Regions from separate parts of the Streptomyces sp. NPDC042100 genome, predicted to be linked through region 1. Evidence: riboswitches for the same ligand, from Rfam matches in the RefSeq annotation. Region 1 holds a riboswitch; the other holds the start of a gene.
The links. Region 1 has a riboswitch for cobalamin ahead of ACZ6J5_RS09300 (ribonucleoside triphosphate reductase). Riboswitches for the same ligand answer to the same signal wherever they lie in the genome.
Positions count from the first base shown of each region.

Region 2: it holds a riboswitch for cobalamin, as region 1 does, so the genes downstream of both, ACZ6J5_RS27685 (ribonucleoside-diphosphate reductase subunit alpha) here and ACZ6J5_RS09300 (ribonucleoside triphosphate reductase) in region 1, are expected to answer to the same signal.

Region 1 is NZ_JBVJDK010000003.1:427,570-431,259, forward strand. It holds gene ACZ6J5_RS09290 (metallophosphoesterase family protein) at 1-774, shown strand, start outside; gene ACZ6J5_RS09295 (hypothetical protein) at 746-1,000, opposite strand; cobalamin riboswitch at 1,518-1,647, shown strand; gene ACZ6J5_RS09300 (ribonucleoside triphosphate reductase) at 1,693-3,483, shown strand; gene ACZ6J5_RS09305 (anaerobic ribonucleoside-triphosphate reductase activating protein) at 3,480-3,690, shown strand, end outside.
Region 2 is NZ_JBVJDK010000013.1:166,690-170,379, forward strand. It holds gene ACZ6J5_RS27685 (ribonucleoside-diphosphate reductase subunit alpha) at 1-1,551, opposite strand, end outside; adenosylcobalamin-variant (AdoCbl-variant) riboswitch at 1,694-1,792, opposite strand; gene ACZ6J5_RS27690 (GNAT family N-acetyltransferase) at 1,864-2,394, opposite strand; gene mctP (monocarboxylate uptake permease MctP) at 2,519-3,690, opposite strand, start outside.

The DNA.
Region 1 (3,690 bases):
GACGCCGAGTACGCGGCCGTCACCGCCGAACTCGCCCGCCACACCCGCACGAGGACGACCGCGTGGGCCATCGGCAACCACGAGTTCTACGTCCCCAAGTGGCGCGACCCGGCGACCATCGCGCAGGACACCTGGCCCAACGGCACGACCGAGGACTCGCTGTTCCGCAGCTTCTTCCGCTTCGCGGGCCGGAACACGGTGTACGCGGAGCACTCGTTCGGCGGCATCCCCGTCCTGAGCCTCGGCACCGAGAAGTACATGCACTTCCACGACCCGAAGCTCTGGGACGAAGTCTGGCTCAGCGAGGCCCAGTTCACGTGGCTTGAAGAGCGCCTCGCGTACTGGGCCCGCCGCCGCAGGCCCGTCATGGTCGTCACCCACCACCCGCTGCCCAACACCGTCTCCGGCAGCCACAACCGCCTCTACTCCCGCGACTACCTCCAGGCGGACCGGCTCCTCGGGATCCTGGGCCGCCACCGCGACGTGTTCCTGTTCTGCGGGCACACGCACTGGGACCTCGGCCTCTCCGACTGGTACGTCCGCCGAGTCGTCCCGGGCACGGCCAACCTGGACGGCTTCTCCGTCATCAACACGGGCGCCGTGCAGACGGGCTACACGGACGACGGCCAGGGGGGTGAGGTGTCCGTACCCGGCACCTTCAACCAGGGGCTCCAGGTCGAGGTCTTCCGCGACCGGGTCGTCATCAAGGCCCGCGACTTCGCGGCCGGAAGCTGGCTGAAGCAGATCACGGTGCCGCTGTCGACGAACGCCTGATCACCGCCCGGGCTGCCCGCCCGCCCTCGTGTCCGTAGCCGCGACCACCCGGCACCGGCGACGACCCCACGAGGGCGCGGGCCGGTGCCGCCACGATGCTCGACGCGTCCGCCTGCGCCCGCAGCCCCTGACGGGCGCGCGCCGGGTCGGGCCAGCCGGACGGGCCCCGTATCGCCGCCCAGTTCACCATCGCGTCGAGCGCCTCCGGGAACTCTGTCCAGCTCACCTCCTCACGCCCTTGGAGGGGTTGGAGGGGTTGAGGGGGATGGAGAACGCGGTCGAAGTCCGATTCTCCCCAGACGGTCAGCGGCGCCGGCGCGCTCCTCCGGCGGGTCGGCCAGGAGCGGCGTGACGAACCAGAGGCTCGCCAGCACCGTCGCCGGTGATCCTCTTCCCTTGCCCCCAGCGGCTCAGCCACGCCAGGGCGATGCCGCGCGACCGGAAGTTCGAGAATGCGCGGACCCATCCTGTGCCCGAGCGCGCCGCCGGTTCCCCGGCGAAGGGCCCGAGCGGGGGAGCCGAAGGTCCTGAGAGGCGCGGCGGCGCGTAGGAGCATCGCGCCGGGGGGCTCCGAAGGCCGGAGGTCCCTCTCGCCGGGACCTTCGGCACCCCTACATCTAGTGTGGGCGTGTCGAGTGAATCCCGGATGTAGTGTTCTGGCTGTCGGTTCGGCGTCTGAGTGCCTCGCTTCGCTCCGTGGATACGGGAGGGAGCGGACGTCCGTGCCCCCGCATACCTGAGCCGTACGCGGAGGCGGAGACGGAGCGCGCACGCCGAGAGAACAGGGAATCCGGTGAGAGTCCGGAGCTGCCCCGCAACGGTATGGGCCCCTCGGGGCCCCAGTCCGATACCTGCCGGCCCCGCCCGCGCGTCCGCGTGGCCGGGCAACACCTCAGGATGCCTCGTGGGAGGGCTGACGTGACGCACATCAACGCCGTGGATTCCGTGACCGAATACCTGGACCGAAGCGACTGGCGGGTCAACGCCAACGCGAACCAGGGCTACTCGCTCGGCGGCCTCATCCTCAACACCGCCGGCAAGGTGGTCGCCAACTACTGGCTCGACCAGGTCTACCCCGAGGCGATCGGGCGCGCCCACCGCGACGGCGACCTGCACATCCACGACCTCGACATGCTTTCCGGCTACTGCGCGGGCTGGTCCCTGCGCACGCTGCTCACGGAGGGCTTCAACGGGGTGCCGGGCCAGATCGACTCGGCGCCGCCCCGGCACCTGTCCTCGGCGGTCGGCCAGATCGTCAACTTCCTGGGCACGCTCCAGAACGAGTGGGCCGGCGCGCAGGCGTTCAGCTCCTTCGACACGTACCTGGCGCCGTTCGTCCGCAAGGACGCGATGACGTACGCCGAGGTGCACCAGTGCGTGCAGGAGATGGTGCACAACCTCAACGTGCCGTCCCGGTGGGGCACGCAGACGCCGTTCACCAACCTCACCTTCGACTGGACCTGCCCCGACGACCTGCGCGAGCAGGTGCCCGTGATCGGCGGCGAGGAGATGCCGTTCACGTACGGCGAGCTCCAGCCCGAGATGGACCTGATCAACCGCGCGTACATCGACGTCATGGCGGCCGGGGACTCGACGGGCCGGGTGTTCACCTTCCCGATCCCCACCTACAACATCACCGAGGACTTCCCCTGGGAGAGCGAGAACGCCACGGCGCTCTTCGCCATGACGGCGACCTACGGGCTGCCGTACTTCCAGAACTTCATCAACTCCACGATGAACCCCGGCATGATCCGCTCGATGTGCTGCCGTCTCCAGCTCGACCTGACCGAGCTCCTCAAGCGTGGCAACGGACTGTTCGGCAGCGCGGAGCAGACGGGCTCGCTCGGTGTCGTGACGCTCAACTGCGCCCGGCTCGGGCACCTCCACGCGCGGGACGAGGCGGGCTTGTTCGAGGCACTGGACCGGCTGCTCGACCTGGCGAAGGAGAGCCTGGAGATCAAGCGCGTCACCGTCCAGGACCTCATCGACAACGGCCTCTACCCGTACACCAGGCGCTACCTCGGCACCCTGCGCAACCACTTCTCCACCATCGGCGTGAACGGGATCAACGAGATGATCCGCAACTTCACCCACGACGCCGACGACATCACCACCCCGGCGGGTCACGCCCTCGCCGTGCGCCTGCTCGACCACGTACGGACGCGGATGGTCGAGTTCCAGGAGCGGACCGGTCACCTCTACAACCTGGAGGCGACCCCGGCCGAAGGCGCCACGTACCGCTTCGCGAAGGAGGACCTGCGGCGCTTCCCGGACATCCTCCAGGCAGGCACGGAGACCAACCCGTACTACACGAATTCCAGCCAACTGCCGGCAGGCTGGACCGACGACCCCTTCGAGGCGCTGGAGCGGCAGGACGAGCTCCAGACGAAGTACACCGGCGGAACGGTTCTCCACCTGTACATGTCCGAACGCGTCTCCTCCGCCGACGCCTGCCGCAACCTCGTCCGCCGCTCCCTCGAACGCTTCTCCCTGCCCTACCTGACGGTCACGCCGACCTTCTCCATCTGCCCGCAGCACGGCTACCTCGCCGGGGAGCGGGCCACCTGCCCGACCTGCGCGAGCGTCTGCGAGGTGTGGACCCGGGTCATGGGCTACCACCGGCCCGTGAGCTCGTTCAACATCGGCAAGAAGGGCGAACACGCGGAGCGCACGCACTTCACCGAGCGGGCCGCGGGCACCACCGCGTGATCCGTATCGGAGGCTGGTCCCGGCTGTCCACCTGCGACTGGCCGGGCCGCCTCGTCACCACCGTCTTCTGCCAGGGCTGCCCCTGGCGCTGCGGCTACTGCCACAACCCTTCCCTCCTCGATCCGCGCGCCACCCCGCCGACGCCCACGACCTGGCCGGATGTCGTCGGACACCTCGCCCGCCGCCGGGGTCTGCTCGACGGCATCG
Region 2 (3,690 bases), on a different contig from region 1:
GAGCTTGAAGAAGACGTCCTGGAGGCCCATCGCGCCCAGGCCCACCGGACGCCAGCGGGCGTTGGAGCGGCCCGCCTGCTCGGTCGGGTAGAAGTTGATGTCGACGACCCGGTCGAGGAAGGTGACCGCGGTGCGCACCGTCTCGTCGAGGCGCTCCCAGTCGATGCCGCCGCCGGTCACGAAGGCGCCGAGGTTGACCGAGCCGAGGTTGCAGACGGCCGTCTCGCCGTCGTCGGTGACCTCGATGATCTCGGTGCAGAGGTTCGAGGAGTGCACGACGGAGCCGGGCTCGGCGGTCTGGTTGGCGGTCCGGTTGGAGGCGTCCTTGAAGGTCATCCAGCCGTTGCCGGTCTGCGCGAGGGTGCGCATCATCCGGCCGTACAGGTCCCGCGCCGGCATCGTCTTCTTGGCCAGGCCCGCCGCCTCGGCCCTGCGGTACGCCGTGTCGAACTCCGCGCCGTACAAGTCGACCAGCTCGGGCACGTCGGCGGGGGAGAACAGCGACCAGGGCGCGTCCGCGTTGACCCGGCGCATGAACTCGTCCGGGATCCAGTGCGCCAGGTTCAGGTTGTGGGTGCGGCGGGCGTCCTCGCCGGTGTTGTCGCGGAGCTCCAGGAACTCCTCGATGTCCGCGTGCCAGGTCTCCAGGTAGACGGCGGCGGCACCCTTGCGGCGGCCGCCCTGGTTGACGGCGGCGACGGAGGCGTCCAGCGTCTTCAGGAACGGCACGATGCCGTTGGAGTGCCCGTTGGTGCCTCGGATCAGCGAGCCGCGCGCGCGGATGCGGGAGTACGAGAGGCCGATGCCGCCCGCGTGCTTCGACAGCCGCGCGACCTGGTGGTAGCGGTCGTAGATGGAGTCCAGCTCGTCCTGCGGGGAGTCCAGCAGGTAGCAGGAGGACATCTGCGGGTGGCGGGTGCCGGAGTTGAAGAGGGTGGGGGAGGAGGGCAGGTAGTCGAGCCGGCTCATCAGCCCGTACAGCGCCGCCACCTCGTCCACGGCGCGGGCGCTGTCGTCCTCGGCGAGGCCGCTCGCCACGCGCAGCATGAAGTGCTGCGGGGTCTCGATGACCTGGCGGGTGATCGGGTGGCGCAGCAGGTAGCGGGAGTAGAGGGTGCGCAGGCCGAAGTAGCCGAAGCGGTCGTCGCCGGCCGGGTCGATCAGCGCGTCCAGGCGGGCCGTGTGCGCGGCGACGAAGGCGGCGGTGCGGTCGGCGATCAGGCCCTCGCGGTGCCCGACGGCGACGGAGGCGGAGAAGGCGACGGCGCCCTGGCCGGCGGCCTCGTCGGCGATGGTGAGGGTGAGCAGCCGGGCGGCGAGCCGGGAGTACGCCGGGTCCTCGGCGATCAGTCCGGCGGCGGCCTCGGTGGCCAGTTCGCGCAGCTCCGCCTCGTCCGAGGAGGCGCTGCGGCCGCGCAGGGCGGCGGCGGCGACCTTGCCGGGGTCGGTGTCCGGGAGGTCGGCGGTGAGATCGGTCAGGGTCCGCAGCAGCACGGTGCCGGGGCCGTCGGTCTCGATCGCTGCGGCCGGATCGGCGGGCGCGATGGTCACGTGGGGGCTCTCCCTCGCTCGGCTCGGTGCCAGGACGGGAGGCGGGGAACGGGCTGCCGTACGCACGGCGGCGCCGCGTCCACCGGCCCACTCCGCGAGGCCCGGACGTCTGTCGGCACCCGGAACGGACGGACCGGGTGCGCTGTCGGCAGGTCCTCGGACTCACCTTGGCGCGAACGCGCACAAAACACACCGTTGCGGGACAGTTCCGGATTTCCACCGGATTCCCCTGCGGCGACAGCGAGGACGAGCATACATGTGGGGGGCACCGCTCGCGGCACCCCCCACATGTTGTGTCGGCCTGGGATGCGGTCAGAGCTCCAGAACGTAGGTGAACAGGGTGAAGTCCAGGCCCGGGACGGGCTTCCAGTCGCGTTCGGGGGAGCGGACGAAGCCCAGTCGCTCATAGATCCGGTGGGCGGTGGTCATGGTTCGCTGGGTGGACAGCACGAGCCGGGCGCACCCCTCGGCGGCCCGCGCCCGGTCCACACAGGCCCGCACCAGGGCCTCCCCGACGCCCCGGCCGCGGGCCGTCCGCGCGACGGCCAGCATCCGGAACTCGGCCTCGCCGGGGCCGGCGATGTCGGCCCACTCCTCGCCGCCGAGCGCGAAGGTCACCCCGCCGAGGACGGCCCCGCCGACGGCGGCCCCGGCGTCGCCCGCCGTGTCGACGGCCACCAGCACCTCCGCCTCGGCGTCCCGCCGGGCGGTGTCCCGCAGCCGGTGCAGATAGGCGTCGTCCTCGCCGAAGGTGAGGAAGCCGTCGTCGAGGTAGGCCCGCGCGGTGACCTCGCCGAGCGCCTCGTACTCCTCGGGCCGTACCGCCCTGATCGTGAAGTCCATGACAGGGAGTCTGCCCCCGGGCACGGCTCCGCCCGCCTCCGGGATACCCGGAGGCGGGCGGGAGCGGGGCGGCGCGGCGGCCGTACGGGGCGGGTGCCGGGGCCGTACGGGCCGGTGCCGGGGGTCAGTGCCCGGCGGCGCCGACCTTCGGGAGCTCGGTGGCGACGCCCTTGTCACCGGCGTCCGCCGTGTAGTCGCCGGGCGAGGTCTCGTCGACGCCGTCGGGCGCCTTGAGCGCCTTCAGGACGAGGGTGAGGACCACGGTGACGACGACGTTGAGCACGAAGGCGGTGAGGCCGATGTAGCCGATCTCGCCGATGCCGGGGATCTCGGCCGAGGAGCCGCCGAAGTGCTTCTGGGTGGGGCTGGCCACCCCGTACGCGGCGGCGGTGCCGTAGACCATGCCGACGGCCCAGCCGCCGAGCAGCGCCCAGCGGTGGAACCAGCGGGTGAACAGGCCGCCGACGAGGGCGGGGAAGGTCTGGAGGATCCAGATGCCGCCGAGCAGCTGGAAGTTGATCGCGACGGTCTTGTCCATGGTGAGGACGAAGACCAGCGCGCCGACCTTCACGAGCAGCGAGACCAGCTTGGAGACCTTGGTCTCCTGCTCCGGCGTCGCGTCCCGCTTGAGGAAGTCCTTGTAGATGTTGCGGGTGAAGAGGTTGGCCGCCGCGATCGACATGATCGCGGCCGGGACCAGGGCGCCGATGCCGATGGCGGCGAAGGCCACACCGGCGAACCAGGCGGGGAACATGTCCTCGAAGAGCTGCGGGATGGCGAGCTGCCCGTTGCTGACCTTCACGCCGGCGGCGATCGCCATGAAGCCGAGCAGCGCGAGCAGGCCCAGCATCAGCGAGTACAGCGGCAGGATCGTGGTGTTGCGGCGGATCACCTCGCGGCTCCGGGACGACAGGGTCGCCGTGATGGAGTGCGGGTACATGAAGAGCGCCAGCGCCGAGCCGAGCGCGAGGGTCGCGTACGTCCACTGGCCGGCCTCGCCGGGCACGAGCGCGCCCTTGGGCTTGCCGGTGGCCGGGTTGACCGTCTGGTAGGCCTCGCCCGCCTTGGCGAAGATCTCGTCGAAGCCGCCCAGCTTGATCGGGATGTAGATGATCGCCACCGCGATGACGAGGTAGATCAGGGTGTCCTTGACGAAGGCGATGAGCGCCGGGGCGCGCAGCCCGGAGGAGTACGTGTACGCCGCGAGCACGCCGAAGGCGATGAGCAGCGGCAGGTCCTTGACGAACCAGTGGGTGTCCTCGCCGCCGCCGACGCCCATCACGTCCAGGACGGCCT